Regions from separate parts of the Clostridium sp. BNL1100 genome, predicted to be linked through region 1. Evidence: predicted binding sites of a transcription regulator. Region 1 holds the regulator's gene; each other region holds the start of a gene.
What was found. The regulator Rex, encoded in region 1, represses fermentation and respiration genes when NADH is low (regulators of the CRP and FNR family bind a similar motif). The targets are predictions, from matches to a motif close to ATTGTTAANNNNTTAACAAT.
Positions count from the first base shown of each region.

Region 2: a site for Rex is predicted at 3,671-3,690, ahead of CLO1100_RS13270 ((2Fe-2S) ferredoxin domain-containing protein). Genes of this name have one in related genera too.
Region 3: a site for Rex is predicted at 2,372-2,391, ahead of CLO1100_RS03635 (NAD(P)H-dependent oxidoreductase subunit E). Genes of this name have one in related genera too.

Region 1 covers NC_016791.1:4,101,379-4,112,580, forward strand. Annotated here, with positions in the region: gene fusA (elongation factor G) at 97-2,181, opposite strand; gene aroF (3-deoxy-7-phosphoheptulonate synthase) at 2,638-3,663, shown strand; gene CLO1100_RS17525 (prephenate dehydrogenase) at 3,653-4,753, shown strand; gene CLO1100_RS17530 (redox-sensing transcriptional repressor Rex) at 4,804-5,442, opposite strand; gene csaB (polysaccharide pyruvyl transferase CsaB) at 5,682-7,919, shown strand; gene CLO1100_RS17540 (ABC-F family ATP-binding cassette domain-containing protein) at 7,974-9,878, opposite strand; gene CLO1100_RS17545 (3-oxoacyl-[acyl-carrier-protein] synthase III C-terminal domain-containing protein) at 10,037-11,035, opposite strand.
Region 2 covers NC_016791.1:3,122,050-3,133,251, reverse strand. Annotated here, with positions in the region: gene CLO1100_RS13285 (NADH-quinone oxidoreductase subunit NuoF) at 1-1,571, shown strand, start outside; gene CLO1100_RS13280 ([FeFe] hydrogenase, group A) at 1,578-3,266, shown strand; gene CLO1100_RS13275 (hypothetical protein) at 3,389-3,577, shown strand; gene CLO1100_RS13270 ((2Fe-2S) ferredoxin domain-containing protein) at 3,708-3,968, shown strand; gene CLO1100_RS13265 ([Fe-Fe] hydrogenase large subunit C-terminal domain-containing protein) at 4,054-5,778, shown strand; gene CLO1100_RS13260 (SpoIIE family protein phosphatase) at 5,778-6,950, shown strand; gene CLO1100_RS13255 (zinc ribbon domain-containing protein) at 6,966-8,441, shown strand; gene CLO1100_RS13250 (TerC/Alx family metal homeostasis membrane protein) at 8,834-9,697, shown strand; gene CLO1100_RS13245 (hypothetical protein) at 10,047-10,421, shown strand; gene CLO1100_RS13240 (CCA tRNA nucleotidyltransferase) at 10,511-11,202, shown strand, end outside.
Region 3 covers NC_016791.1:829,630-840,831, forward strand. Annotated here, with positions in the region: gene CLO1100_RS03620 (HAMP domain-containing sensor histidine kinase) at 1-65, shown strand, start outside; gene CLO1100_RS03625 (MutS family DNA mismatch repair protein) at 151-2,016, shown strand; gene CLO1100_RS03630 (hypothetical protein) at 2,062-2,268, opposite strand; gene CLO1100_RS03635 (NAD(P)H-dependent oxidoreductase subunit E) at 2,589-3,059, shown strand; gene CLO1100_RS03640 (NADH-ubiquinone oxidoreductase-F iron-sulfur binding region domain-containing protein) at 3,052-4,341, shown strand; gene CLO1100_RS03645 (NADH-dependent [FeFe] hydrogenase, group A6) at 4,344-6,068, shown strand; gene CLO1100_RS21210 (hypothetical protein) at 6,132-6,260, opposite strand; gene CLO1100_RS03650 (cation-translocating P-type ATPase) at 6,299-8,929, opposite strand; gene CLO1100_RS03655 (PQQ-binding-like beta-propeller repeat protein) at 9,205-11,022, shown strand; gene CLO1100_RS03660 (PQQ-binding-like beta-propeller repeat protein) at 11,046-11,202, shown strand, end outside.

The sequences.
Region 1 (11,202 bases):
AGGTGGGAGTCAATAGTTTTCAAAGCAAAAGGGCTGATGTTATGGGAACTCCCCCATAACAATCAGCCCTACAAAAATTCAGTTACATAAATTTAACTACTCATCATCATCCTCAACCATGTGCTTTCTGGCCTCTTCAATGACTTTGTTTGCAACGATAGCTGGAGCTTCCTCATATCTTTCAAACCATAGCTTGAAGTAACCCCTGCCATGGGTCATGGATCTCAAATCTGTAGCATATTTGAACATTTCAGACTGAGGAACCTCGGCTTCAACCTGCTGCTGTCCGTTATCCATGGGATTCATACCAAGAATTCTTCCACGTCTTTTATTCAGGTCACCGATTATATCTCCCATATATTTTTCAGGTACATAAATCTCTACATGTACAATTGGTTCCAGTAATACGGGTGAAGCCATGGGCAAGCCTTTTTTATAAGCAAGTCTTGCAGCTATTTTAAAGGCCATTTCTGAAGAATCTACGTCATGATATGAACCGTCAACCAACGTCGCTTTAAGGTTTACAACCGGATACCCTGCAAGAACACCGTGTACGATGGCTTCCCGTAAACCCTTTTCTACGGCAGGATGATACGATTTTGGTACAGAACCTCCGAATATCTTTTCCTGGAACACAAGGTCCTCTGTATCACCACGCTCAAACTCAATCCATACATGGCCGTACTGACCATGCCCTCCAGATTGTTTCTTATGTTTTCCTTCGACCTTGACTTTTTTCTTTATTGTTTCTCTGTAGGGTATTTTAGGGTTAACGAGATTTACTGATACCCCGAACTTAGCTTTAAGTTTGCTGACAATAACATCCAGATGTTGTTCTCCTACACCTGAAATAAGGGTTTGATGGGTTTCTGTATTAATTGAGACTTTGAATGTAGGATCTTCGTCTTGCAGTTTATGCAAACCAGAACTGATTTTTTCCTCGTCTCCTTTGGCTTTTGGTTCTACTGCCATTGAAATAGCCGGGTCTGGAAAAGCTATCTTATCCAGTATGACTTTGTTTGCCTGATCACAAAGAGTGTCGTTGGTATTTGTTCCGGCCAGTTTTGCAACTCCACCTATGTCACCTGCTATAAGCTTATCTGTCGGAATCTGCTTTTTACCTCTCATAATGAATATCTGACCGATTTTTTCCGACCTCTCTGTTGTAGAATTAAAAACAGAAGAATCTGCCTTTAAAGTTCCTGAATAAACTCTGAACATGGAGATTTTACCTACAAACGGGTCGGCGATAGTCTTGAATACCAGTGCAGCAAGAGGTGCAGATGCATCAGGCTTTATTTCAATATATTCATCCTTCCCTGCTTTTTGAGCTTTGACTTTTACGACTTCGGGAGATGGCATAAAAGAAACAATGGCATCCATCAACTCCTTAACCCCCAGGTTTTGGTACGCAGACCCACAAAATACAGGTGTTATTGTCCCATCAGCTATACCTGCCTTTATACCCTTTTGCAGTTCCTCAGCCGTGAACTCTTCTCCACTGAAAAACTTTTCCATAAGAGCTTCATCCGTTTCAGCTATTAATTCATTAAGTGAGTTTTTTATTTGAGAAATTCTATCTGTTAAATCCGAAGGAATATCTGATTCTGTTACTTTATCCTTCTGGAATTTTTTCGCAGTCATATTGATTATGTCTACATAACCAACATATTTATCAGCCTCATAGATTGGAAGCTGGAATGGTATAACGCTGTTGCCGAAAGTATCCAGCATTTTATCACAGGCAGCATTGAAATTGGCGTTTTCTTCGTCCATTTTATTAATAAAGAACATTCTGGCTGCACCATACTCTTTGGCGTAAGCCCATGATTTTTCTGTTCCAACGGAAACGCCACTTTTTGCAGAAACTACTATTACCGCACCCTCTGCCGCACGGATGCCCTGCATTACTTCTCCTACAAAGTCAAAATATCCGGGAGTGTCAATTACATTGATTTTATGATCCACCCATTCACAAGGTACCATAGAAGTGCTTATAGATATTTTTCTTTTAATTTCTTCGGGATCATAGTCAGACGTTGTAGTCCCGTCAGCAACTTTCCCAAATCTGTCCAATACACCGGTATTGAACATCATAGCCTCTGCCAGAGTAGTTTTTCCTCCCCCACCATGTGCCAAGAGGCATATGTTCCGTAATTTTTGCACGGAATAGTCCTTCATAATCATTCCCCCTTATTTTTACAATTATTTCACACCTGTATAATAAACCGAGTCTCCATGTGGAAACCGTTATCCGGGTCATACATACCGGCTTTATAGCCCGTTCTCATTTGTATAGAACCTAATACAAAAAGTAAAGTGAAACAGAATAAAAGGGTTAAAAATATCTAATGCATTTTGTATATTAAATTTTAAGAATAACAAATATAAATTATATTTATTATTATCTATTCTATATCAGTACAAATTTACCTTTTTTATATAATAAAAATTTTTAAATCTTGTAGCTTATAGCTGTTTATAATTTTTTAATGATGCTATATAATATAGATTAATATAGCAATCAAGATATATGATTGGCTATATACAAAGGGCTTAGGGCCCTTGTGTAATATGGTAGAATGGTGTATTTCAGATTTTAAAAAATGTAAAACGGTAGAAAGGTGTTGAATTTTAATGATTATTGTAATGAATCCAAAATCAAATCAAATGCAGATTGATGATGTCATCAATGTCCTGAAAAATTCGGGGTTGGGGGTACATGTATCACAAGGTACCGAAAGAACTATTATCGGTATAATCGGTGATAAGACTGTCCTCCGTGATATTCCTCTTGAAATTATGCCGGGGGTTGAAAAACTTGTTCCAATCGTAGAATCCTTCAAGCTGGCAGGAAAAACATTTCAGCCTGAGCCCAGTGTTGTCGATGTAAACGGTGTGAAAATAGGCGGTAAGGAATTGGTTCTCATGGCTGGTCCATGTGCGGTAGAAAGCCGTGAACAGATAATAGAAGCAGCACAGGCAGTCAAAAGGTCCGGTGCCCAGTTTCTAAGAGGAGGAGCTTTTAAGCCAAGAACTTCTCCATATGCTTTTCAGGGTCTTGAAGAAGAAGGATTGAAGCTGCTCAAAGAAGCAAAGGATGCAACTGGCTTGCAAATAATCACAGAAGTAACCAGCGATAAGGCAGTAGAGTTGTCTATACCATATGTGGATATGTTTCAGGTGGGGGCGCGTAATGTACAAAACTTCCAGCTTCTGAAAGAAATAGGAAAATCCATGAAGCCGGTACTTCTGAAAAGAGGATCTGCAACCACTATTGACGAATGGCTTAACGCTGCTGAATATATAATGAGTGAAGGCAATTACAATGTTGTCCTTTGTGAAAGAGGTATCAGAACCTTTGAAACAGCTACAAGGAACACACTTGATTTAAGTGCTGTCCCTGTAGTTAAAAATATGAGTCATCTGCCTGTAATCGTTGACCCCAGCCATGCTGCCGGAAAGTCAAAATATGTAATTCCGCTATCCAGAGCTGCTATAGCAGCAGGTGCCGACGGCCTTATAGTTGAAGTACACCCGAACCCAATGTGTGCTTTATCTGATGCAGCACAGCAGTTAAAGCCATCCGAATTTGATTCACTTTGCAAAGACATAAGTAAGCTTGCACCAATCCTGGAGAGAGAGTTTAACTATGGATGTTAAAAGTATATCTATTATTGGCCTCGGACTTATTGGTGGTTCATTAGCCAAGGCGTTCAGGCACGAGTTTACGGATTTAAAAATATATGCAGTTGACAACTGTACTGAGTCCCTTAGAGTGGCTGAAAAAGAAGGAGTTTTAAACAAGGGTTTTAATAATTGCTGTGAAGAGATTTGGAATTCTGATATCATTTTCATTTGTACTCCGGTCAGCAAAACCATAGAATATGTAAATGAATTATCCTCTAAAATAAAAAAAGGCAGCATTTTGACGGATGTAGCCAGTACCAAGGGAGAATTGTTCAATTACATTGATGGACTTGCAAACCCTCCCCTATTTGTAGGAGGACACCCTATGGCCGGAACAGAAAAATCAGGCTATATAAATTCAATTGCTCATATGTTTGAAAATGCCTACTATGTTCTGACACCGACAAAGAGTTCCAGTGAAGATGCCATAAGCACATTGGAAAAATTTCTTAGGATGATAGGAGCCCTACCTATAGTGGTTTCCTCCCGAGAGCACGATACAGTCACAGGATGCATAAGCCATGTACCTCATATCATAGCTTCCGCATTGGTGTCTCTTGCTAAAAATAATGAAAATAGTCAAGGCCTAGTAAAGCTTCTTGCGGCAGGAGGGTTCAAGGATATTACCAGAATTGCATCTTCAAATCCTTCCATGTGGGAGGACGTGGTTATAAGCAATGGGCCTGTTGTTGTAAAGCTTTTAGAGGATTTTAAACTTATAGTTAACGATATGATAGACAATATCAAATCAAGTGAAAATAAAGAAATATATAGTTTTTTTGATAATGCTAAAGCCTTCAGGGATGGTTTTTCCAATACTGCTACTGGGTTGCTCCCAAAAAACTTCGAGCTGATTGTAGATGTTACAGATGAGCCCGGAATTATTGGTAAAATAGCAACTCTGCTGGGCAATAGCGGAATAAACATTAAAAATATAAATGTATCCAACAGCCGTGAGTATGAGCAGGGATGCCTTAAAATCACCCTATCTGATCAGGCAAACACGGATAAAGCTTTTGAAATCCTAAAAGCTTCTTCATACATGGTATTCAGAAAAGATTAGATGTTTTAGGACACACAAAAGCCGGCATATTAAAAATGCCGGCTTTCTTATTATTCTCTTTCAAACTTGTCATTGAGTTTATATCCAAGCACCATAAGGCTGTCACTCAGATGTACGTTTTCCACTATTACATCGTATGGAATTTTTAAATCCATAGGTGAGAAGTTCCACAATCCCTTTACCCCCAACCGAGCAACTCTGTCAGCAACGGTGGCTGTCTCCCTGTACGGAACACAAAGCATTGCAATATCAACAGGGTTATGTAGTATAAACTCCTCAAGTAAATCAAGATTCATAACCTCAAGATTTTTGAGTTTTTTCCCTATTACTTCAGGATTAACATCGAAAATTCCGATTACTTTGAATCCTCTTTTTATAAAGTTTTCATAATTGGATAATGCCTGTCCCATATTTCCGGCACCAATTATAATACAATAAAATGTCTTGTTAATACCCAGTATATTACCTATCTCATTATATAAAGACTCTACATTGTATCCATATCCCTGCTGTCCGAAACCGCCAAAGCAATTTAAGTCCTGTCTTATCTGGGAAGCAGTTATTCCCATACGGCTACTTAGCTCTTTAGAAGACACTCTCTTAATACCAAGTTCAAGTAAATAATTCAAGTATCTATGATAACGGGGAAGTCTTTTTATTACAGCCATGGAAATTTTCTTTGAAGCCATTAAAATCTTCACCTCATAATTATTAGTGTTCGTATTATATCATCTTTGTTATTTTATTGTCAATATCAAGGCTCTACCCTCTGTTGCTACATTTCTCCTTAGTTATTTTACCATATTATTCAGGCTTTATACTTATTTATATACTTGTTGATTATAGAAAATAGGTTAGTGTCATACTGTTAATTGTGATAAAATAGTACTTGTGTCATTTACAAAAGATTTTTAAAGGAGAAATTTTAATGAAGGTTTTGCACTTAATTGGCGGAGGGGATGTTGGAGGCGCTAAAGTACATGTCCTGTCACTTGTAAAGGAACTTACTTCCCATATAGATGTTACTCTTCTTAGTCTAAGACCTGGAGCCTTTGCAGATGAAGCCCGTGCAATGGGAATAAACGTAAAAGTTATAAAGTCCTCAAATATAATTACAGATATACGTAACGCAATACAGTTTGTAAAAAAGAATAACTTTGATATTATTCATTCACATGGTGCCAAGGCAAATATTTTTGCCTACGCTATTAAAAAAGCCTGCCATATACCGGTAATAACAACAATGCACAGCGACTATAAACTTGATTATCTCCAAAGTCTGCCTAAAAGGCTTTCTATAGGGTTATTCAATTCATGGGTACTTCACAGTCTGGATTATTATATTGTAGTTACCTCTGCTTTCAGAAAAATGCTTATAGACAGAGGATTTGACACAAATTCAATATATACAATTCTTAACGGAATAGATTTTGATAAAAAGCTCAATGACTATTCAAGGGAAGAATTTGCTTTAAAATTCGGAATTCAATTAAATAAAAACGATATACTTGTAGGAATAGCTGCTAGATTGACCCCTGTTAAGGGCATAAGTACTCTTTTGGAGGCAGCAAAGCTGGTTGTTGAGAAGAATCCTAACGTAAAATTCCTTATAGGGGGAGACGGAGAAGATTATAAGTCTCTTACCACCCGATGTCATCAACTGGGTCTGGAAAACAATGTATTTTTTCTCGGTTGGCTCAATGACCCCTACGAATTAATGAGTATCATTGACATAAGTGTATTAACCTCTATAAGTGAGGGTTTTCCATATTCTATTTTAGAGGGCGCTCGCTTTTCCAAGGCTACTGTAAGCAGCAGGGTTGGAGGAATTCCTGACCTTATAGATTCCTCAGTGAATGGTTACCTTTTTGAACCACTTGATTATAATACTCTTGCCGAATATCTTCTGGAGCTGTCATTAGACCATGAAAGACGAATAGAATTCGGAAAAAGGATTTATGAAAAGGCATATAAGAACTTCTCTCTGGATGCCATGTGCAAAACTCAGCTTGAAATCTATACAGAGATACAAAATGACGTTTTAAATAAGTCCAAGGGAAAAAAATATGACGTAATCGTGTCAGGTTACTATGGTTTTGGCAATATTGGGGATGATGCAATGCTCAGGTCAATTGTTGACAATCTCAAAGAACAAAAGCCCGGCATATCTATCCTTGCCCTCTCCAGGAATCCTGTAGAAACTGCCCGCAATTATGGGGTAAGCGCCATAAACAGGAAGAATATGTTCAAGGTCTATTCATCAATGAAAAAGGCTAAACTTTTTGTATACGGCGGAGGTAATATAATTCAGGATAGTACAAGCTCACGCTCCCTGATGTTTTATCTCGGAACAGCATGGCTTGCAAAAAAGCTAAAGCTAAAAATAATGTTTTACGCAAATGGGATTGGCCCAATAAATAAATCAGGTAATACAGAACATTCTCGTAAAATATTGAATATGGCTGATGTAATTACTGTAAGAGAAAGATTTTCATTGAATGAACTTAAAAAAATGGGTATTACGGGGCCTAAAATTGCTTTGACGGCTGATGCGGCTTTTGCCGTCAATATTAACCCTGATGAACTTAATGACAGCCGCAATTTTTCGGGGTTGTCCCCTGATAAAAAATATGCAGGGTTCTCAGTACGAAGATGTCCCGGTTTGGAAGAACAACAGCATGTTAAATATGAGCAGGCTATTGCAGAAGCTGCAGATTACGTTTTTAACAAATATGGCCTTGAACCTGTATTTATCCCAATGGAATACAATGTTGACATATTGACTATTAAAAACATAATCGCAAAAATGAAAACTAAAAATTATATTATAAGCAATAATCACACTGTTCCTGAAACATTCTCCGTAATACATAAAATGGACATCATGGTGTCCATGAGGCTTCATGCTTTAATTTTTGCGGCTTATTTGAAAGTCCCCTTTATGGGAATCAGTTATCAGCCAAAGGTTGACGGCTTTTTGGAATATATTAATCAACCATCTGCCGGAAATGTCAAGGAAATCACTTTTGAACGTTTGCGCTCAAAAATTGATAATGTCCTGCAGAATCGTGAACCGATTAAGGCTGTTTTGGAAAGCTCCGTGGAAGGCCTTATAAGTAAAGCCCGTGAGAACTCACACTACGCAATTGAATTAATTTCTGATTAAAAAGATACTTAAAAACACGCAGATCAAATTGGCTGCGTGTTTTTTTAATGGTTTTTATGCTTCCAGCTGCTCTGTAACCTCAGACCACACTTCATACAACTCTTCAAGCTTATGCTGTGCCTGCTGCTGTTCCTCATTCAAATCCAGAAGCTTCTCATGGTCGGTGGCAAACCTGACCATCTCTTCTTCTAACTCTTTCAAACGGGTTTCAGTTTTCTCTATTGCCTTTTCAGTGTCGGAAAGCTGTTTCTCAAGCTTACGTATCCTGCTACGTTCTTCTTTTGTAGCAATATGGCTCTGTTTTGCCTCTGAAATTACAGGCTGCTCTTTTCGTACCGAAGCAACATTCTTTTTGTAATGTTCGGTAAAATAAGTATAGTTTCCAAAACAGTCTATTGCAGGAGTTGTCCCTATATCAATAATTCTTGTGGCCAGTTTGTCTATAAAATATCTGTCATGGGAAACAACCAAAAGAGTTCCCTCATAGCTACTTAGGGCATCCTCTAAGATTTCCCTTGAATTTATATCCAGATGGTTTGTAGGCTCATCAAGGATTATAAAGTTGGAATCCGAGAAAATCAACTTGAGCATTGCAACCCTGCTCTTTTCACCGCCACTTAGAACGGATATCTTCTTGAACACATCTTCACCTGTGAACAGAAACGCACCCAGTGCCGTTCTGACTTCTGACTGTATTAGCTTCTGGTCTACACTCCACACCTCATCGAGAACCGTATTGTTTTCGTTCAAATCAGACATTTCCTGATCGTAGTAGCCAAGGTTGACCTTTGCCCCATAGCTGTATCTGCCGGAGGATGCCTGAAGCCTTCCTGCAAGTATTTTTAAAAGTGTTGATTTTCCGCAACCGTTAGGCCCAAGCAGAAATACCCTTTCAGCTTTTTTAACTTTAAAGCTGACATTTTTAAAAAGCTCCTTATTGTCAAATGACTTTGAAACACCCTCTACGTCCAGAACATCATTACCGCTTGCAATTGTCTGTCTGAATTTTATCCTGATAGTAGATGGCAAGTCGCTTGGCTTTTCTACCTTTTCCATCCTGTCCAGTGCCTTCTGACGGCTTTCGGCAGCAATTATATTTCTTTCCCTGTTCCACCTTCTCTGCTGCTCTATATAGGCTTCCTGACGGGCTATTTCCTTTTGCTGCTGTATATAGTGTTTTTCTTGAATCTCACGGTTTACTGCCTTTTGTTTTACGTAGTTTGAGTAATTGCAATTGTAAACTGTGCTTGTGCAGTTTTCTATCTCAATTGTACGGCCGGTTACAGAATCCAGAAAATAACGGTCATGAGATATTATAAAAAGACACTTTTTATAACTTTTAAGATAATCCTCCAGCCACTCTACCGCCGCTATATCCAAATGGTTGGTAGGCTCATCCAGCATAAGTATGTCCGGTTCCTCCAAAAGTACCTTTGCCAGAGCAAGCCTTGTTTTCTGACCTCCGCTTAAAATGCTTATCTTACAGTCAAACTCATGTTCTTCAAAGCCAAGGCCTCGCAGCACACCCCTTATACGGCTGTTGTACTCAAAGCCTCCCAGATATGAAAAACGTTCAGTCAGGCGACTGTATTCCTTCATAAGTGATTCCAATTTTACCTGCTCCGTGGTAGCGCTTATTTCCTTTTCCACCCTGTTGATTGACTTTTCCATTTCAACCAACTCCCTGAAAACATCACGAAGTTCATCCCATAATGTATTATCTGAGTTTAAAGCAGAGTTCTGCTTTAAATAGCTTACATTAAGATCTTTTGAAATAAATATTTCTCCGTTTTCCTGCTGCAGTTCACCGATTATAAGCTTGAACAAAGTAGACTTTCCAGCACCGTTGACACCCACCAGCCCTACCTTGTCATTTTCCTGTAGACTAAAGGAAACATTATTTAAAATGGTTTCTGTACCATATGAAAAATCAACATTATTACAGTTTAGTACTATCACCGTAGTTCTCCATTTGCATATATTTTGTATTACTGAGTTTTTATTTATTATAACAAACTATACCCCTATAAGCATAGTCTTTTTAGTCTGTCCATTTACAGCAAAAAAGCCGGGTTATGTTATAACAACACAATCCCGGCATATATCGGGGTAAATATTTAGAATTTATAAAGAAGAGCACCCATTGTATATCCGGAACCCACGGAACAGAGTATGGCATATGAGCCTTCAACTATTTTATTGGTCTTTTTTGCCTCGTTAAGCGCAAGTATTGGGCTTGTCGGGCCAGTGTAGCCATATTTATTCCCTACATAAATTATTCTCTCTTCCATTACATTAAGTTTTTCTATAGTAGCCATAATATCGGCCTTGGAAAACTGAGAGAATAAATAAAGTGATACGTCCTCCGGTGTGAGACTATTCTTATCCAACAGATTATAAATTAATTTACACCAGTTATCGGACAAGAAGCTAAAATCAAACTGATTCCATTCCATCATTTTCATTCTTGTATCCACAGAATTGTCAGTAATTCTTGAAAAGCCACAAGCCGGATTTTTTATAGTCCAGTTATAGCTACAGTCGGTGTAAAACCCTGAATCAATTACTCCACTCCTGTTCCTCTCTGGAATTTTCTGTAGTACGACGGCTGCTGATGCATCTGCCGTTGAAGGATATACAACTATATCGTCTTCTCTTGCAAACGGGGTAATCATGCAGCTGGAAACCAATAAAACATTATTTATATCTTTATTCTTAATATATGAGTCTATTATATCTAATGCTGAAATCATACTTATGCAGTTTGAATTCATATCAAATACAATATTTGCCCGTGAGTTAAGTTTACTACTTATCATCAGCGCATTGGACGGTGATACATACTCCGGAAAATCCGATGCAAATACTATCATATCTATATCATCGATATCAATATTTGCATCAGCAATTGCTTTTTTAGACGCTTCTAACGCCATTGTTACCGAATTCTCACTTCCGAATTTTTTTGCCTTAAACCTCCTTTCCCTACCTAGGTGTTTCAGTAAGGGCCTTGGGTCCTTATTCATTTTTTTAAAGTGTTCGACAAAATATTTGTTGTCGATTTCGTTTTTTGGGTGATATGTTCCCACACCCACAATTTTAAGATTGCAAAACATCAGAAATCCTCCTAATTTTTATATTTTTTTATATTTTTTCGTATTTTGCGCCATTTATTTACTTAATTATATAATAATAGACATTTTTCCAAAAATCAATACGTTTTAACAAATTTTACAGAAAATGTAACAATTATGTTGAACAATGTTAACTTAAAGGATATAAT
Region 2 (11,202 bases), 980 kb from region 1:
AAGATTGTGAAGAAATCGTATACAAAACCCTTATAAACAATGAAGCTGTTGAAAGACTTATGTATACGGCAGATAACAAGGTGTATAAGGCACAGGAGGACATTCCTTTCTATAAAAAGCAGACAAGAATGGTTCTGAAAAACTGCGGAAGCATCAATGCCGAATCCTTTGCAGAATATGTTGCAAAGGGCGGTTATCAGGCCCTGAGCAAAGTATTGTTTGAAATGGAGTCTCAGGAAGTATGTCAGTCCATACTGGACTCCAACCTCAGAGGAAGAGGGGGCGGAGGTTATCCTGCCGGAAGGAAGTGGCAGCAGGTATTAAAGCAGGACAGCAAAATCAAATATGTTGTCTGTAACGGCGACGAAGGTGACCCCGGAGCTTTCATGGACAGAAGTATTATGGAGGGCGATCCTCACGGTGTAATCGAAGGTATGACTATTGCCGGGTATGCAACCAAAAGTACTGCCGGATATATATATGTTAGAGCAGAATATCCTCTGGCAGTTGAAAGACTAAGGATAGCTATTGAAGATGCAAGAAAGCACGGAATGTTGGGTGAGAACATACTAAATTCCGGATTTTCGTTTGATATAAACATAAACAAAGGCGCAGGAGCTTTCGTATGCGGTGAGGGAAGTGCATTAACCGCATCAATAGAAGGCGAAAGAGGAATGCCAAGGGTAAAACCTCCAAGAACGGTGGAAAAAGGACTTTGGGAAAAGCCGACAGTACTTAACAATGTAGAAACATACGCCAATGTTCCTTTAATTATCACCAACGGCAGTGAATGGTACAAAGGTATCGGGCCTGAAAACAGTCCGGGTACAAAAGCCTTTGCCATAACCGGAAACGTCAACAATACAGGTTTGATAGAAGTTCCAATGGGAACAACCCTGAGGGAAGTAATATTTGATATCGGTGGCGGTATCAAAGACAACAAGAAATTTAAGGCAGTTCAGATAGGAGGCCCTTCCGGAGGATGTCTCACAGAGGAACATCTGGAATTGCCGTTGGACTTCGATTCCCTTAAAAAAGTAGGAGCAATGATTGGTTCAGGCGGACTAGTAGTAATGGATGAAGACACCTGTATGGTTGAAGTAGCAAGGTTCTTCATGAATTTCACACAAAACGAATCCTGCGGAAAATGTGTGCCATGCCGTGAAGGAACCAAGAGAATGCTTGAAATCCTTGAAAAGATAGTAAACGGAAAAGGTACTAAAGAAGAGCTTGATTTACTCGAAGAACTGGCAGATACCATAAGCAGTACGGCTTTATGCGGACTAGGTAAGTCAGCTGCAAGCCCTGTCGTAAGTACATTGAAATATTTTAAGGATGAATACTTGGAACACGTTATAGATAAGAAGTGCAAAACACATACCTGTAAAGCTTTAGCTTCTATAGTAATAGAAAAGGAAAAATGCAAGGGCTGCAGCAAATGTGCCAGAATATGTCCAGTTCAGGCAATCGAAGGAAAAATTAAGGAACCGTATACAATTAATCAGTCAAAATGTATCAAGTGCGGTGCCTGTCTGGAAGCATGTCCATTTGCAGCAATAAAGGAGGCGTAAATAACAATGGGAACTATGATAATTGACGGACAGCTGGTTGAATATACAGATGAAAAAAATATACTGGCAGTAATCAGAAAAGCAGGTATTGAGCTTCCGACCTTCTGCTACCACTCAGAACTTAGTGTTTACGGTGCGTGCAGAATGTGTATGGTTGAGGATAAGTGGGGCAGTACAATAACCTCATGTTCAACGCCTCCAAAGGATGGTATGGAGGTATGGACAAATACAGATAAGCTCAAAAAGCACAGAAAAATGATATTGGAGCTTCTTCTTGCCAATCATGACAGGGATTGTACAACCTGTGAAAAGAGCGGAAGATGTAAGCTGCAGGAAATAGCTTTAAAAGTTGGAGTAAAGAAAGTAAGGTTTGGACAGGAAAAGAAAGAAATGCCTATAGATGACCTTGGGCCATCAATAATCAGAAATCCAAACAAGTGTATTCTTTGCGGAGACTGTGTAAGAGCATGTCAGGAAATTCAAGGCGTTGGGGTACTGGACTTTGCTTATAGAGGATCAAATCTTCAGGTAACAACTGCCTTCAATAAATCATTGCAGGAAGTGGATTGCGTTAACTGCGGTCAGTGCAGGGTTGTTTGTCCTACCGGGGCATTAATGATAAAGAAAGATATTGACAGGGCATATGAGGCACTTCAGAACAAAAACAAGCGTGTAATAGCTCAGATAGCACCTGCCGTACGTGTTGCAATCGGAGAAGATTTTGGACTTCAACCCGGTGAGATATCAATGGGTAAGATTGTGGCAGCACTCAGAAAACTTGGTTTTGATCAGGTATTTGATACAGCTGTTGGTGCGGACCTGACTGTTATAGAGGAAGCGGAAGAGCTCATGGACAGAATTCAGAGAAAGGAAAAGCTACCTTTGTTCAGCTCATGTTGTCCTGCTTGGTTCAAATACGCGGAGCAAAAGCATCCTGAGCTCATGGAAAATGTGTCCTCCTGCCTGTCTCCACAGCAGATGTTTGGAGCAGTTATAAAGGAACAGTTTAAAAAGGAACAGTCTTCCAACGAAAAAGAAAACATTGTTATCGCCATAATGCCATGTACCGCTAAGAAATATGAAGCTTCAAGACCTGAAAATACTATAAACGGTGAAAGACAGGTAGATATGGTCATAACAACACAGGAACTGGCAATTATGATACAGGAAAACGGTATAGTGTTTAATGAGCTTGAAGACGAAGCAATTGATATGCCTTTCGGATTTACCAGCGGTGCAGGTGTAATATTCGGTGTAAGCGGAGGTGTGTCCGAAGCAGTACTTCGTTATTACTACAAGGAAAGAAACGCTTCAACACTCAAAGGCATCTCATATTCAGGAGTGAGGGGTATGGAAGGTGTCAAGGAAGCAACAGCTGAAATTGACGGCAGAACAGTAAGAATCGGAGTAGTTCATGGACTTAAAAATGCTGAAAAACTAATCAGAAAAATAAAACGCGGGGAAGAAAAATTCGACTTTATTGAAGTAATGGCTTGCCCGGGAGGGTGTATAGGCGGTGCAGGACAGCCGATTCCACAGAATGAAAATGTAAGAAAATTAAGAGCAAAGGGTATATACAAGGTAGATAAGTCCTTGCCGATAAAACGTTCTGATGACAATCCAACTATAGATGCTTTGTATAACGGCATTCTAAACAGCAACAGACATATTCTTCACAGAGACGGAAAACATTAAAATATTAAACTTACAGATGTGGTTCAAAGGTTAAAAGTCTTTGGCCCCATCTGTTTTAACAATCTCATATATTAAAGAAGCAAAAAAACAATTATAAGCCAATAAGGCAAAGGGAGGATACCATGATGAATAACGAAAACAATATGTTGTGTAATGTAGCAGGCAATGATATTAGCATTTGCATGCAGTTAATGATGGTTGATGAAGCAAAAACAGATATGGAGTATTGCTGTAACAGCTGTAATAAATCCTATTGTGAATTAAGCCCGCTGTTTTTAGGTATGGTACCTGCATTTTCAGGACGTAAATAGACCATAAGCTTAAATTAAAGACCTTCATATATATAATTAGATTTTTAGTAACTAAATGGATTTGACATAAAAAAATATATAATTTACAATTATATTGTTATTTGTTTAACAAACATAGGCGGTGGAATATATGCTTGATATATATGTTTGTGTTGGTAGTTCCTGCCATCTTAAGGGGTCTTATCAGATAATCAACTGCTTTCAAAGAATGATTAAGGAAAATAATCTTGAAAGCAAAGTTGAATTAAAGGCATCCTTTTGCATGGGGCATTGCACAACAGGTGTTTGCGTTAAAATAGGCGATACTTTTTATGGAGATGTAGGCGTAATAAATGCTGAAAGTTTCTTTACAGAGAAAGTAATTAACACAATTGAAGGCAAGAAGGGATAATGTAAATTATTACAATTTACATAGGGCGACAGGCAGAATATACTAATGACTGCATAAGAGCCGTCAGGGCTATGGAGGCGACTTTATGAGCATAATTCAATTTAAAGAAGCGAACTGTAAAAACTGTTATAAATGTATACGAAGCTGCCCTGTAAACGCTATTGCATTTAAGAACGATCAGGCTGAAATCATACATGACGAGTGCATGCTCTGCGGAAATTGCCTCACAGTATGTCCTCAGAATGCAAAAAGCGTTAACAGCGATGTTGAAAAAGTTAAAAAATTTATACAGAAGCGTGAAAAAGTTTATGTAAGTCTTGCACCTTCATTTATTTCTGCATTTGACCATGATGAAAAGTGGGTTTATTATGCCCTGAAAAAGCTCGGTTTTACACACATAGAAGGAACAGCTAATGGTGCTTATCAGGTATCAAGGCAGTATGAAAGTCTTTTGAAGCAGAAGAAAATGAAAAATATCATAACCAGCTGCTGCTCATCAATAATATTACTTATAGAAAAATATTATCCTCAGCTGTTGGATCAGCTTGCTCCGGTAGTTTCTCCCATGATAGCCCATGCTAAAATGCTCAGGGAAACATATGGACAAAGAATCAGAGTAGTATTTATAGGACCTTGTATTTCAAAGAAAGAAGAATTTAATGATCTTCAAAACGGTAGTCAAATTGATGCGGTAGTAACTTTTGATGATTTGGACAAGTGGTTTGAAGAAGAAGGCCTGTACGAGTCAAATGAAATCGTTGACGGTATAAAAAGCTTTGATACGTCAGCGAGAATATATCCCGTACCCGGCGGAATTTTAAAGACTATTGACAGAAAATATAAAAAGAACTACAGGTCTATCAGTGTAGACGGTGTTGAACGATGCATGGATGTTCTTCAATCCATAGTAGAAGGTGACATTGAAAATTACCTGATTGAAATGAGCAGTTGTAAGGGTGGCTGTTTGGGAGGCCCCTGTATGAAACATGTACCCGGAGGATTTCTCACTGCTAGAGAGAGACTTTTAAACTATGCAAAAAGAACAGGGGTTCAAACGGACACAGGTTTGACAAACTCTGTAATGGCTTTGACCAAGGTCGACTTATCAAAGAAATTCGTTGACAGGTCAAAGAAGCTGGAAGTACCGTCAGAGGCAGTAATACAAGGTATATTAAATAGTATTGGAAAATTCAGCAAAGACAAAGAGCTCAACTGCGGGGCTTGCGGTTATCACTCCTGCAGGGAAAAGGCTACAGCCGTATTTCACGGAAAAGCACAGGTTCATATGTGTCTGCCCTATATGAGGGAAAGGGCTGAGTCTATTTCAAATATAATTATAAATTATACACCATATGCTATTTTTGCACTGGACGAGAGTCTTAAAATACAGGAACTTAACAAGTCAGCCCAGCAGATGTTCAACCTGGGAGCCAAAAACATGAATGGCAGAAGTATTTCTGAAATACTTCCCTGCGACGATTTTGAACAGGTATTGGAAGGTGCTGAAAATGTATATGATGAAAAATATGTTTATGAAAGTTACGGTATGGTGGTCAAACAATCCATCATAAACGTAAAACAGCATAATACTGTTATAGTTATAGTAAATGATATTACAAAAGAGGAGGCCCAGAGGCAGAAAATTCTGGAAAGTCGTTCTCAGAATATAGATATTGCTCAGAAAATTATGGAAAAACAAATGACAGTGGCTCAGGAGATTGCCAGTCTTCTTGGTGAAACTACTGCCGAAACAAAGGTGGCTTTAACCAAGCTTAAAAAATCCATTATGTCAGAGATGGGTGAATTATAGTGAGCCTGTATATTGATGTAAGTTACGAAAGTATAAATAAATATAGGGAAGAATTATGCGGAGACAAGGTTGAAATAATCAGAAGCCCTGATTCAGTGGTAGTGGTTTTGGCTGATGGTCTGGGAAGTGGTGTGAAGGCAAATATACTTGCAACGCTTACTTCAAAGATCATAGGTACGATTATGTCAAATGGTCTGGATATAGAAGAGGCTGTTAATACGGTTGCAAAAACCCTCCCTGTTTGCAAGGAGCGAGGGGTTGCATATTCAACTTTCTCCATAATACAGATATTCAACAACGGTGAAGGATACTTGGCCGAATTTGATAATCCTTCTGTAGTAAGGCTGAGAAAAGGTAAGATAATGAGCCTGGAGACAGAAAGCAGGGTCGTTAATGATAAACTTATAAAAGAAGCCAGGTTCAAAGTCAGTCCTGATGACTTGTTTGTAATGATAAGCGACGGAGTTATCCATGCCGGAATAGGCCAGACCCTAAATTTGGGCTGGCAGTGGGATAATGTCAGTGAGTATATACAAAAGACCTATAAAAAGGATGCATCCTCAAAGACACTCGCAAAACTCTTGTTGTCAGCCTGTGACAACCTTTATTCCCATGAACCCGGCGATGACACTACAGTTGTTACCCTAAAAGCAAAAAAACCTGTGAAGCTGAATCTGATGATCGGACCGCCTGTGGATTCTGCGCGGGATGAGGAGATTGTATCCCGATTTATAGGAAACGAAGGTAAAAAAGTTATTTGTGGCGGTACTACGTCACAAATTGTTGCCAGAGTTTTGGGGAAGGAAATTAAGACATCTATAGAATACTTTAATCCTGCGGTTCCTCCTACGGCAGAGATAGAAGGTATTAACCTGACTACAGAAGGCGTACTGACCCTTAGAAAAACACTTGATTTGCTTAAAGCCTGCGTTTCGCCTGACAGCGGTATGGGAGATATGCTGAAGCTTAATAAAAAGGATGGTGCTTCAAGGCTGGCAAAAATGCTCCTTGAGGAGAGTACCAGTATATATTTCTTTGTTGGAAGGGCAATGAATCCGGCACATCAGAATCCTGAATTTCCACTTAACATGGGAATGAAATTCAAGCTAGTGGAAGAACTGGCCGCATTGCTTACACATACGGGAAAACATATCAGTATAGAGTATTGCTAGGGAGGGGGAGCTTTCTTGGGTCTAAGGACAATACATTTAAAACTTCATAAACCCGGTAAGCTTAAACGTGAAATTATACAAAAAGCATTTGAAAACTATAATAATGCATTTAATTATTTATTAAAAACTGCTTTTGATAATATAGATGATATTGAAAGTAATTATAAATCCCCTAAGGGGACTTACAGTACACTGTCTCTTTCAAAATGGATAGACAGTAAAAAATCAAATGAATTGAACGAGTTTGACGTTCAGCCTTTCAAGGACTCTTTGAAGCTTGACTTTGGGATGACGATGGCAAGTTATTTTGTTCAGAAGCAAACAAAGCCCGATATGGTGTTTCCGAATTTCAAACAGGATAATGCTCAGGTGCAGGAAAAGCTAAGACCTATTTATTTTTGCAGGTATGACACAAAAAGAAGTTTTTGCTTGCTTTATGACCCTGACAGTAACAAGTATTTTGCTAAACTGTTCCTGATGAATATAAAGAATGCCAAGGGACGTAAAATATCAGCTAATAAAAGAGAACTTATATATATATCAAAAAATCCCGAGCCTGCCAAATGCTTAAAAAGGGAAACCTTCATTATAGTTCCCCTTTCATTCGGAAAATGGCAGGAAAATATGCTTAAACAGGCTATTGACAGGCCTGAAATTCTTAGAACGGCACGCCTGTTGTATAAAAATAACGAGTACTTTCTGAGCATGAGTATAAACCTTCCCGAGGAGCAGGAAGTAAAAACTACAACGTTTATGGGTGTCAGCAGGGGTATCAGGAACGATATTAATTACACAATTGTAGATGAAAAAGGAAACTCAATTAAAAAGGGAAGCCTTGAAAACTGCCGAAATACAAATGATAGAAAACAAATTATATGTAAGATGGCAAACACTATAGCAGATATAGCTTTTAAAAACAAATCAATGGTAATTCTTCAGAATCTGGTGGGTAAGGGTGACAAACTTAGTTGGAGGGAAGAAGGAACAGTACATAAACCTGCATATGGTTGTAAAATGTACAATGAGCTTGTAAGAGTACTGGAATACAAGCTTCCGCAAAAGGGATTGCCCGTTCCTGCAAAAGTGAGTTCCGTTGATATTTTCCACACCTGTTGTGTATGCGGAAGCAACACCAGAAAAAACAGGTTTTCAGAAACCATGTTTATCTGCACAACCTGTGGGGCCAGCTATAGTATGGATGAACTTGGCAGCAGAAATCTTGCTGTAAAACTAATAAAGTATGAAAAGACTACCTTCAAGTTAAAGGCTAGAAAGACGCCGGAAGGTATGTATCTTAATAATGAACTTATTGGTTTAGATATGTTTGTTCACAAAAATGAAAATCCTTATGACCGGCTGAAGGAAGAGGTAAAGAGGTTACTGGATAAAAAAGAGGATAACTACATTAACTCAAAGCTTAATTTTAAAGATATAAAAAGTATTCTTGATAAATTAGTTAAAAGTAATTTTTCAAATATAGAAATTATTTAATCTTGTGCTTTTGCTGCCGCACATTGCTTACAGAGTAAGCTTATATGTTAAAACATATAAAAAAGTGCAGCTATCTAGTTTAAGAGGCCGTTTGCAGAAATGTACATTTTTGCAAACGGCCTCTTTTAAATGTAACTTTATGGATAAATTATTGACTAAATACTCATACTTTGATAAACTACATTTAAAGTAAAGGGGAGTAGCTTATAAGCGATAAAGTCAACAACCGGCTTTAAAAAAGAGCCTGGCTTTATTCTCCATATGGAAAGCAAGACCTTGAATGTAGTGCTTTTATACATTCAGGGTCTTTTTGTTTATATATATCTCCGGCAAATTGTATGAAGTATATATAGACTGGCAATATTAAATAAAAACTAACTAGGGGGTAAAAAATGTCTACTAAAAAAGCACTGAAATGGGTTGGATTCTGGATGGCATTAGCCATAATATTTAATATCGGAATTCTGCTGATTGAGGGCCCTGCCAAAGCATCACAATTCCTTGGCGGGTATGTTATTGAATTAAGTCTCAGCGTTGATAACCTGTTCCTGTTCCTTATCTTATTCTCAAGCTTTGGAATTCAGCCGGCTTATCAGAGAAGAGTTTTGAACTATGGAATATTTGGAGCTATAGTTTTAAGACTGATATTTATAGTTTTGGGAATAACTCTTGTTAACAAGATTCACTTTATTCTGTATATCTTCGGAGTAATATTGATAATAAGCGGCTGCAAGATGATGTTTGGTCACGAAAAACCTGTGGACCACAAGGATAATAAAGTATTAAAGATAATGGGTAAATTTTTACCTATGACAGACAAGATGCACGAAGAGAAATTCTTTATCGTAGAAAATGGTAAAAAATATGCAACTCCTCTGCTGGCAATACTCGTACTTATTGAATCCTCGGATATCCTGTTTGCAATAGATTCAATACCTGCTATTTTTTCAATATCAACTGACCCGTTTATAGTTTATACATCAAATATATTTGCCATATTGGGACTCAGGAGCTTATATTTTGTTCTCGGAGCATTGCAGGAAAGATTCAAGTATGTGAAATACGGTGTAGCACTTATACTTGTATTTACAGGTGTAAAACTTGGCATTTTGTTCTTTGACCTTGAAATACCTATACTTTACTCACTGCTTACAATATTTACAATATTAGTAGCCAGCGTAATTTTCTCTGTATTTAAGTCAAAAAACGAGGAAAAGAAGAAAAAAGAAATAGAGCTTAAAAGAGTAGACCTTTAAAAAAGCTTAAAATGGCCTAAGAAGCTTATGTAGCTCCTTAGGCCATTTTCATTAGCAGTCATGCTTATTTCCGCAACAGACGCTGATAATAAAGATAATAATAAGAGCGAAAATTACTCTTTCATCGATACAGCCGTTAAATCCACCTAAGAAACCTTTCTTGTCAGACATAGGTACACAACTCCCTCCAAAGATTAATGTTAAATTTTTAGCTTGGTAACTAAATGGCTAATAACATAGTATTCATTGCTGATAAATTGTGTTACACATCTTTTAATTTTTGATTAGCATTATACGTTAAAGAAAATATAATAAGATATAAAACTCTTTAAGGTAAACGGAGGCATGTATGAGTTTAACCCAAAGAAAGAGAAGTAAGGCCAAATCAGAAAAAGTACAAATTATAGTTCCTGAGAAAAGTCCATGTATAAAAAAGCAACATATAAATTATCGAGAATATGAGGGACAGACGGTAACCGTATTTGTCAATTCAGGAGGAGCTGCCGGGAACGGATTTACAGGTGTTTTGCTACTTCAAACGGACGCATACTTAAAACTTTTAATACTGCCGTCTGCACCGCCGGAATGTTCCTTGGGAAATTCTTGTAGCGGGAAGAGAGTTAATTTTCTGTTTTGCACTATTTGTCCTTACAACCAAACAATCGGGACAATCGCAGAGATTCCTCTTGAAGCTGTCACAGCCTTTGTACATAATAGTATATGAAGCAAAGTATATAAGTTATTATGTATCAGAAATTGAATATTGTGATACAATTACTATTAATTATTAAAATACGTTAAAAAGGTATATGTATGAATTTATGTGAAAAATTTGAGTTCCCCGAAAATGCGGGATATGTTATAAAAAAGCTTAACGAAGCCGGCTACGAAGCTTATTTTGTGGGAGGCTGCGTAAGAGATAGTATCCTTTGCAAGGCACCCTATGATTGGGACATAACAACAAATGCATTACCTGCTGATATAAAGAAATTATTTGACAAAACCTATGATACAGGGATAAAGCATGGTACAGTTACTGTACTTGCAGGAGAAATGAGTTTGGAAGTTACAACATATAGGATAGATGGAGATTACAAAGATTTTCGCCGGCCGGAAAAGGTTGAGTTTACATCCAGTCTTAGAGAGGATTTGGCAAGAAGGGATTTTACTATTAATGCCATGGCATATCATCCTGAGCACGGTCTAGTTGATTTTTTCGGCGGTTTACAGGATTTAAAAAAGCAAGTTATAAAAGCGGTTGGTGACCCCGAGCAGAGGTTCCGGGAAGATGCTTTGCGTATGATGCGGGCAATAAGATTCAGTGCACAGCTGGGGTTTTCCATTGAAGAAGCTACATTTGAAGCTATAAAAAACAATTCGGCACTTATAGCCAATATTAGCAGTGAGAGGATAAGGGATGAGCTGAATAAAACGTTGGTATCAGAGAATCCTTTACATTTCAACTATCTGCACCAGACAGGTCTATTGCCATATATTCTTCCTGA
Region 3 (11,202 bases), 1.3 Mb from region 1:
TAATGGAGATTCAAAGTAAGCCGGGAGCCGGAACAACGATATATTTGAAATTTCCTTATCATTAACAATTATGTTATGGAATTTTTAAACAGGGATTGGTATCATATTCAGTAAAGGCTATTTGATAGCCGCAGATTATGGAGGCTGACGATGAGAACACCGGAAGAAAAGTACAAAAAAAGAGTAGATGTTTATAAAAGAAAGCTTGAATTATACACCGCAAGAAGCAGTAATACAGGTAATTACAAGCTGTTAGTATTTTTTGCGGGTTTGATAGGGGTTGCAGTTTTCTTTTTCTTAAAGCTATATATACTAATGGCTGCAATAGCATTGCTTTTTGGGGGATTGTTCGTTTATCTTTCTGCGATTCACAACACATTTATAAAAAATAAAAACTACTTTAATGCAATGTATCAGATAAACCAAATGTGCCTGAAAAGAGTTAAAGGTGAGTGGAATGAGTTCCTTGATGAAGGTGAAGAATTTGTAAATCCTCAGAACAATTACACCTATGATCTTGATATATTTGGGAAAGGCTCCCTTTTCCAGATGCTGAATATGACAGCAACATACTCCGGAAGGCAGAAGCTGGCCGAAATGCTTCAAAACCCACTTGAGAAAAAGGAAGATATATATATAAGGCAGGAAGCCTTACAGGAGTTGGCCAAAAAGCTAATTTTCAGACACAGGCTATTTTCAAACGGCTTAACCCTTAACAAGAACACAATACTGACTGACAATAACGACAGTGATAGAAAAAGAAAGAAAACTCTTCTGGATACTATGAACAAGTTGGATGATGTTTACTCATGGGCAAAGGAAGAAAAAAGCCTGTATACATCGCCTAAATTTAAGCTATTTATATTCGGACTTCCTGTTCTTTCATTCTGCATGCTTATACTTGGTATATTAAAAATTGTGCCGGTTTATGTACCGATAGTGCTTTATCTTTTACAGTTCATTATGATTGGGTTCAGAGCGGAAAACAGAAATAAGAGCTTTGAGTTGGTAGAAAAGTACTCCGACACACTTAAAATATATAAAAGCATATTGAAGAAATTTGAAACCGAGAAGTTTTCAAGTACTTATATAAATAACTTAAAAAACAGATTGAAGGATGATTACGGAAATCCTGCATGGAAACAGATTGAAAAACTATCAAAGATATGGGAGCTTATTGCAAACAGGTACAACCTGATGCATATCTTTGTAAATACTGCCGTGCTATGGGATTTTCACTGCCTGGCAGCTCTTGAAAACTGGAAAAAAAGCGGAGGTAAACATGTTGAAAGGTGGTTTGACACAATCGGAGAGGTTGAAGCCTTATGCAGCCTATCCTTGATGTGCCATGATAATCCTGAATACATAATGCCCCATATATGTGAGGAAAATACCCCTCGGATAGAAGCTTTACATCTAGGACACCCGTTACTGACAAAGGCCAGAGAATGCAATGATATAATAATAAATTCAAAAGAACCAATACTACTTATAACCGGTTCTAATATGTCAGGCAAAAGTACATTTTTAAGGACTGTAGGTATGAGCCTTGTATTGTCGTATCTTGGCCTGCCAATCTGTGCAGAATCTTTTACCTGCCCTGTAATGAAGGTATATGCATGTATGAGAACCAGTGACAATCTAGGACAAAGTGTTTCCTCATTCTATGCCGAATTGCTGAGAGTAAAAATGATTGTTGAAGCAGTAGAAAGGGGAGAAAAGGTATTCTTTCTTCTGGATGAAATTTTTAAGGGAACAAACTCAGCAGACAGACATACCGGTGCTAAAATGCTAATAAACCAGTTAGATAAAAAAGGGGCCTGGGGACTTGTTTCTACCCACGATCTTGAACTTGCAGATATGGAAAATGAGAGTAAAGGTCGTATAAGAAACTACCACTTTAAAGAGTATTACAAAGATAATCAGATATACTTTGATTATAAGCTAAGAAAAGGTGTATCAGATACAAGAAACGCTATTTATCTAATGAAAATGGCCGGAGTTAATATAGAATAGTATAAACCAAGTAACGTAAAAGGACTGCAAAGCTTATGCAGTCCTTTAATACTCTTCTTCCTGAATATCAAAAACAAAATTACAATTGTCACATCTGAAAACCAACAGTGAGCCAAAATTATCACTTTCGGTTTTCTCAACATGAATCAAACCGCCGCAATCACATTTCTTTGGATAGCCTTCCATGCAGGTGCAGCATTTGCAATGGTGTGAATTAGAATTCTTATAGCCCGTTGTTTTAAAGTCAGACATTTCCATCACTCCCGTTATGTTATGTATTAATTTTAATACATAATAGACCATATGTAAAGAATTCTTAGGGTATACAAAAATTATTTTCAATTTGTAATAAAATTCTGTGAAAAAAATATCAAACTTTGATTGACAATACAAATTACAGTAATTACAATATTAATGGATATATTGATAGTGCGTATTAAAGATACGGTAAAAGATTTTAAATTGTATACAATGTACTTATAGGGTTGGTACTTTGTTCCTTATTTGTCATTAGGGCAAGGGGAGAATTAATTTTATATGAGGGGTCGTTATGGCCCGCGGGAGGGCAAAAAATGGAGAAGGTTAAGGAGATATTGAATCGCTACGGCAATTCAAAAGACAATCTTATTCAAGTGATGTTAGAACTGCAAAATATGTCGGGGACAAATTCCCTGCCCCATGAATGGGTTGTATTTGTAGCAGAAGCAATGGATATGCCTGTTAGTAGGGTATATAGTGTAATTACTTTTTATTCTATGTTTGGCACCGAGCCTAGAGGCAGGTATCTGGTTGAAGTCTGTAAAAGCGGACCATGTCATGTTTCCGGTGCAAAAAATGTATTGAAGCTTCTTGAAGAAAAACTTGGCTTAAAACCGGGTGAGACGACTGGGGACGGAGTTTTTACATTGATTCAGTCAAGCTGTTTTGGTGCATGTGACGTAGCTCCTGCTATCAAGATAGGTGAAAAAGTTTATGGTAATCTCACATCTGAGAAGTTGTCAGAGATAGTAGACTCTTACAGGGAGGGCCAACATAATGGATAAGGTACTAAGCGCAAGATTTGGGAAAATCAAACCCGACAGCATTGAAGAATATATTCAGGCCGGTGGATATGAAGGCTTGAAAAAAACAATGTCAATGGAACACCTTGACGCAATAGAAGAAATAAAGAAAGCAAACCTTTTTGGAAGAGGCGGAGCTGCCTATCCTACCGGAATTAAGTGGGAGCAGGCATATGCAATTCAAAGAGGACCTAAATACATGGTCTGTAATGCCGATGAAGGTGAACCCGGTACATTTAAGGATAAACATATATTGTCTGAAGACCCGTTTGAACTAATTGAAGGTATGACCATAGGTGCGTATATAATGGGCGCTAAGGAAGGATATATCTATATCAGAGGCGAATATGCCGCTATTCAGAAAATCGTGAAAAGTGCTATAGAAAATGCAAAAAAAGCAGGATATTTGGGTAAGAATATTTTAGGTAGAGAAGGGTTTGATTTTGAATTAAAGGTTGTTTCAGGTGCAGGTGCATATGTTTGCGGTGAAAATACCGCTTTGGTTGAATCAATCGAAGGTAAGACAGGAAGACCAAGACAAAAGCCGCCTTATATCAAGAACTGCGGTTTGTATCAAATGCCGACAATACTGAACAACGTTGAGACATATTCATGTATTCCATGGATAATAAAGGATGGCGGAGAGAAATTCAGTTCAATGGGAACTGAGTTCAGCGGCGGAACAAAATTAATGTGCTTGTCAGGTAATGTTAACAACAGAGGAGTTTACGAAATACCTTTCGGAACAACTTTGAGAGAACTTATATTCAAACTGGGCGGAGGAATGAAAGATGGACGCAAACTGAAATTTGTTCACCTTGGCGGTTCGTCAGGAAGTTGTTTCCCAGAAAGCATGGTTGACACAAAGATATGCTATTATGATTTGAAAAAAGCAGGTTTTTCATTGGGTTCAGGTGCAGTACTTGTAGTAGATGACACTCATTGTGCAGTAGATTACCTGAAAACAGTTATGGAGTTCTTTGAGGAGGAATCCTGCGGAAAATGTACACCTTGTAGAGAAGGAAATCACAGATTGGTTGAAATTCTCGACAAGATGACAGAAGGAACTGCAACCATGGCTGATTTTAATAAAATGAAGAGTCTTGCACAAACTATGAAGACAACAAGTTTCTGCGGATTGGGACAAAGTGCTCCAATGCCATTGATAACACTGGTTAAATATTTTGAAGAAGAATTTTTGGAGCATATCAACGGAAAATGTAGAGCCGGAGTGTGCAGCATGTCTGGAAAGGCAGGTAAATAATTATGGATATGATTAATTTAAAAATAGACGGATTTGATGTTTCTGTTCCAAAGAACACTACAATTCTTGAAGCTGCAAAACAGCTGAATATAGATATTCCGACTTTATGTTTCATGAAGGGTGTAAACGAGCCCGGTTCATGCAGGGTTTGTGTCGTTGAGGTTGAAGGTTGGAGAGGTCTTCATCCTGCATGTGTAACTAAGGTATCTGAGGGTATCGTTGTAAAAACTGCTACAAGCACAGTACGGGAAGCAAGAAAGAACATACTTGAGCTGATTATGGCAAACCATAACAGAGAATGTCTTTCATGTCCAAGAAACTTGAAGTGTGAGCTTCAGACACTATGCAATGACAACGGAATAGATGCAATTCCTTATGAGGGAAAGGTTGACAAGGGATGTCTTGATACTTCCGGCCCTATCGTAAGAGATCCTAACAAGTGCGTTCTTTGCGGAAGATGTGTAAGTGTCTGTTCAAAGATACAGGACGTAAGCGCTATCGACTTTGCTTTCCGTGGAGCACATATGACAGTTACAACTGCATATGAAGAAGGTCTTGCAAGTCAGGAATGTATAAACTGCGGCCAGTGTATCAAGATATGTCCTGTTGGAGCATTACAGGAGAGAGACGATACTGAAAAGGTATGGAAGGCTCTCGAAAATCCTGAACTTCACGTTGTTGTTCAGACTGCTCCAGCTGTCAGAGTTGCTCTTGGTGAAGAATTCGGATTCGCACCGGGAACAAATGTTGAGGGTAAAATGGTTACAGCACTTAGAAGATTGGGCTTCAACAAGGTATTTGATACCAACTTCAGTGCCGACCTGACAATAATAGAAGAAGGCAACGAGCTTATAGACAGAATTAAAAACGGTGGAAAACTCCCATTGATTACATCCTGTTCACCCGGATGGATTAAATACTGTGAGCATAACTACCATGATTTTATAGAAAATCTTTCATCCTGCAAATCACCGCAACAAATGTTCGGTGCAATTGCTAAATCCTACTATCCTGTTAAGGCTGATGTTGACCCTAAGAGCGTATTTGTTGTATCAGTAATGCCATGTACTGCAAAGAAGTATGAAGCAGACAGGGAAGAAATGAGCGTTGACGGACTAAAGGATATTGATGCGGTTATTACTACAAGAGAACTTGCAAAAATGATAAGACAGGCAGGAATCAAATTTGCAGAACTGGAAAACAGTAAGCAGGATAGTATCCTTGGAACATACTCCGGTGCAGGAACCATATTCGGTAATACCGGAGGAGTTATGGAAGCTGCTCTTCGTACAGTAGCTGACAAGCTTACGGGAAAATCACTTGATTGCATTGAGTACACTGCCGTAAGAGGTTTGGATGGAATCAAGGAAGCTACTGTAAATATCGCAGATATGGAGATAAAGGTAGCTGTTGCAAACGGTACAGGAAATGCATCAAAGCTTCTTGATAAAATAAGAGCAGGTGAAGCAAACTATCACTTCATAGAAGTAATGGGTTGCGAAGGCGGATGTATCAATGGTGGTGGACAGCCAATCATCAAGGATAAATCAACTACAGATGCTGTTAAAACTGCAAGAATCAAGGGCCTTTATGATATAGATGCATCATGTGAAAAGAGAAAGTCACATGAAAACCCTGAGATACAGAAATTATACTCAGAGTACCTTGGAGAAGCGGGCGGACACAAGGCTCACAAGCTGCTTCACACACATTATACAGCAAGATAATTTATTTAAATAGAAAAGACGCTGTTGGTTTATTCCGACAGCGTCTTTTTAAATGCAAAGTATTTATTTAGTTTTAGTCTCCAAAACTGACTTTTTAATGTTCCCTTTGGATATGCGTTTTTGGGTTTCCAAGTTTTGTGTATCAGCAAAATATTCTACACCATCTGATTTTGTACTTTTATTTTTTCCCATATAGCAATAACCTCCCTGACTGATATTGATGTACAGCTTTATTGTTTGGTCATTTTACTATTACTATTCATACCCGTTCTTATAGCTTTATAAATTTGAATGACAACCAGCGGAACTAATGCCAGAAGAACAATTATTCCCAGATTTTGCAACACATCTGGATTGATTGTAAAGAGGCTTTGGAGCAATGGAACCCAAAGTACCAATCCCAGCAATGCAACTCCTATAAGCAAAGCACCCCAGAGAAATTTATTTGAAAAAATTCCGACTTTATATATTGGGTACTTGGAGCGGCAGTTGAAGCCATGAATCATTCGTGATAAGGCCAGAACAGCAAAAGCCATGGTGCTTGCAAGGGTGGCATCACCTTTGCTTAACCCGTAGTAAAACGCTGCAAGAGTACTGGCGGCAATAACCGCACCTTCGAAAAGAACATGGAACAGAAAGCCTTTGTTTAACAGAGGTTCGTTAATATCACGAGGTTTGGAATTCAGCACATCTTTTCTGTAAGGCTCCAACCCAAGGGCTATAGCGGGCATTGAATCTGTAAGGAGGTTTATAAACAATAAATGCATTGCTGTAAAGGGTAGTGGAAGTGCCAGAATGGACGTATACAGAACAGCAAGTATTCCGGCTGTATTTCCTGAAAGCAAGAACTTTATGGAATTTTTAATATTTGTATAAATGCTTCGTCCGTTTGATACTGCCTTAACAATAGTAGCGAAATTGTCGTCTACAAGAATCATGGATGCTGCATCCTTTGCTACCTCAGTACCGACTTTTCCCATCGCTACACCAATGTCTGCCTGTTTCAGGGCAGGAGCATCATTTACTCCGTCTCCGGTCATTGCAACAACGTTTCCCTTGTCCTGCCATGCCTTAACTATTCTTATTTTGTGTTCAGGGGAGACACGGGCATAAACAGAAATATCTTCAACATTATTTCTCAATTCTTCATCTGACATCTTTTCAACTTCAGTACCTTCTACAGCTCTTCCGTTTTCTGCCATTATACCGATTTGTCTGGCTATTGCAGAGGCTGTGATTTTGTGGTCACCCGTTATCATTACAGGTTTAATTCCGGCTTTAATACAGTCAGCAACTGCAAGCTTTGATTCCTCACGGGGAGGATCAATCATTGCAATTAAACCCACAAAAGTAAGATACCTTTCGTCTTCAATAGAAATATTTGTCTGAGAATCAAACTTTTTATATGCAAAGGCAAGGACTCTTAAACCTTCGTTGGAAAAGTCCCTGTTTATCCCTTCTAACATTTCTATATCATTCTGGGATATGGGCCTTTCTCCATTTTCTTCGGCAATATTACTTACTCTGCTGAGGATAATATCGGGAGCACCCTTTGTAAACATCATGTACTGTCCTTCAATGTTATGAAAAGTACTCATAAGCTTTCTGTCTGAATCAAAAGGGACTTCAGAAAGTCTTGGGTATTCCTTGCGAAGGTCTTCTTCTTCATAGCCGTAATTATTTGCAAGCTTAATAAAAGCCAGCTCAGTGGGGTCGCCAACGCCCTTATCTCCTGTTATAGTGGCATCGCTTGCCAAAGCACTCATCTTTACAATAGTTCTTTGAAGAGTATCCTCCATTGAAAGGCCGCTGGATTCCAGAATCTTTGAACCAACGAATACCTTTTCTGCAACCATTTTGTTTTGTGTCAGTGTACCTGTTTTGTCGGAGCAAATTACAGAAACGCTTCCAAGGCTTTCTACAGAGTGAAGTTTTCTTATAATTGCATTTTCTTTGGCCATTTTCTGCGTACCTATTGCAAGCACAATAGTAACAATGGAACTCAGTGCCTCAGGTATGGCAGCAACAGCCAGTGCTATTGCAAACATGAAGGAATCAATAATTGAGTAGCCTCTTAAAACATTTGTTGCAAAAATTATTCCGCAAAGTATAAGTATGGCAACGGCAAGCTTTTTACCGAATTTATCGAGACTTATCTGAAGTGGAGTTTCCTTGCTTTGAGCCGATTCCATTAAATGTGCGATTTTGCCAAGCTCTGTTGACATTCCGATATCTGTTACTGCCACAACGGCCCTACCGTAAGTAATAAGGCTGCCTGTAAACACCATGTTCTTTCTGTCACCAATAGCAATATCGGTGTCTTTGATAACTTCCGATTCTTTTAGTACACTCTCAGATTCTCCTGTAAGAGAGCTTTCATTAACCTGAAGACTGTAATTTTCTAGGATTCTTCCGTCTGCGCTTACATAGTCGCCTGCTTCAAGAAGAAGTATATCTCCTACCAAAACTTCACGGGACGGTATTTCAATTTTTTCACTATTCCTTACGACCTTGGCTATGGGAGATGAAAGTGTTTTTAAGCTGTCAAGGGATTTTTCGGCCTTAAAATGCTGTACCGTGCCTAAAATGGAGTTAAGTATGGTTACTGCAAAGATTACTATAGCACTTTCATAATCTTTGAGAAACAGAGAAATAATACCCGCAATAAGAAGGATTATTACCAGAAAATCTTTAAACTGACTAAAAAAAACTTTAAAGAATCCTGCTTTATTCTCAGCTTTTAGTTCGTTAAATCCGTATTGGCCTCTAAGTCGGTCTAATTCTTTATCGGATATTCCTTCCATACTGGTGTTAAGTTTTTTCAAAACTTCATCAGTCGACAGGTTGTAGTAATTATTCATAAGCTCCCCCTTTGATATTTTTACTAATTATAAATAGGTTAAGCAAAATTGTCCATATATATAATTAATTTCTGCTATTTAAATGGATTGTATTCTAAAGAAATTGGCAAAATTAAGATATAGATAATATGGAAAATTTAACAAATGTATGATACAAAGGTTACAACATTTTTAACAAAAAGAAATATAATTATTTTTATCAGTCTGATATAATAAGTAGGATATGATGAGTTGCCAAATGTGGCCAAAATAGTAATTTAAAATGGAGATAGAAAATGAGCAGAAAAAGAGGAAGAAATGTTAATAAGCTGCTTCCCGCGTTAGTTGTTGCTTTATTTGCTTTATTAGTAGCTATGATAGCAATATACCTGGTTTATATCGGGAAGCTTCCACCAAAAGGTTCAAATAAAACACCGCAGACAGCCACCGAGACAACTGCAACTGCGACTGTATCGGTTTCTACAGGGACTGCCACTGGAAATACTCCTACTGAGGAAACAGATAAAGCCCAGCAACCGGCTGAAAGCACCAACCCTGTTGATCTTCTGATTTCATGGAAGAACCCGGCAAGCTTTATATCCAAGGCTGCAATGGGGGACGGTTCAATAAAGAAAACATTTAAGGACGGAAATATAAGATACTGGAGACTTGTAAGCAACAAGGTAACATCAGGCTACAATCCGTCTTACAACCTTGCATTTGGTTCTCCTGAAATGTACTCGGAACTTGAAGGTGTTACCACATTCAGAGGAAATAACTATAGGACAGCTCCTTCATGGGGAAAAGCTGATGTTAAGGAAAAAAAGCTTGAGATAGTGTGGACACATGACATTGGAGCTGTTTCGGGAGTAGGAAGCTACTGGCCGGGCGCAGGCTGGACAGGACAACCGCTTCTGGCTCACTGGTCGCAGGATGTTCGAAAAGTAATGAACATAAATAATGCTTTAAAGGACAAGGATCTTGTTGAAGTAATTTATCCGGTATTTGACGGACATGTATATTTCCTTGACATGGAGACAGGAAAAGAATCCAGACCCAGAATGAATATAGGGTTTACCGTTAAAGGAACAGGTATGGTTGACCCGAGGGGCTACCCGTTATTCTATACAGGACAGGGACTAAACGAGAATGACGGCAGAAAAGGTACTTTCAAATACAGGATATTTGATTTGATTCACCAAAAGGAGATATTTTCAATGCCGGGAAATGACCCCGTTGCATTCAGGCAGTGGGGAGCTAACGATTCCTCTGCGCTGCTGAACAGGTACACCGATACACTTATTGACTGTGGTGAAAATGGTCTCGTTTACAAGGCAAAGCTTAATACAAAGTTTAATAAGGAAGCAGGAACAATTTCAATTAATCCTACAATAACAAAATACCGTTACAAGAGTAGCTACAGCTCCGAACAGGGAATAGAAAACTCACCTGCAGTTTACAGGAACCTCATGTATTTTGCTGATAACGGAGGAACGATACAATGCTTGGACATCAATAAACTTGAACCTGTTTGGATTTATAGGTCAGGTGATGACACCGACAGTTCCATTACTTTGGAAGAAACTGACGAAGGAGTATTCCTATACACTGCAAATGAGATTGACAAACGAGGAAAATCCGGAGCCAAAGCAAACTGCAACATAAGAAAGATTAATGCCATGACTGGAGAGCTTGTATGGCAGAAGGACTATTCCTGTGTTTATCAGAATTATATAAACGGAGGAGCGTTGGCAACTCCGGTGTTAGGGAAAAATGATATAAGCGATATTGTCATATTCAATGTAGCACTGACAGGCTCTACAAGTGACGGAACCCTTGTTGCACTGGATAAGAAGACAGGTAAAGAGGTTTGGAAAAGACAGTTGGACGCATACAGTTGGAGTTCTCCTGTAGATTTTATGTCCAAAGACGGAAAGACCTATATGCTGCTTTGTGACTTTAAAGGATATATGCATTTGATAGACCCGAAAACAGGTGAGGATTTGGATAAAATCTCAGTTGGAGGGAATGTTGAGGCATCACCGTCAGTATACAATGATATGGCGGTAGTAGGTACCTATGCAAAGAAAATATACGGAGTAAAAATCAAGTAAAATTATCAGGGAGTAAATTGAGAATGACTAGATATAAAAGAAGAAGGGCAACCAACAGACTTAAAGTAATACTGACTATTTTAATACTATCATTGATAACAACAGGTGTCATGATTGGATTAAGCAAAATGAGTAATTCGGGAAAATTAGGAAATAGTAAAGCTTCCTATGCTGTAAATA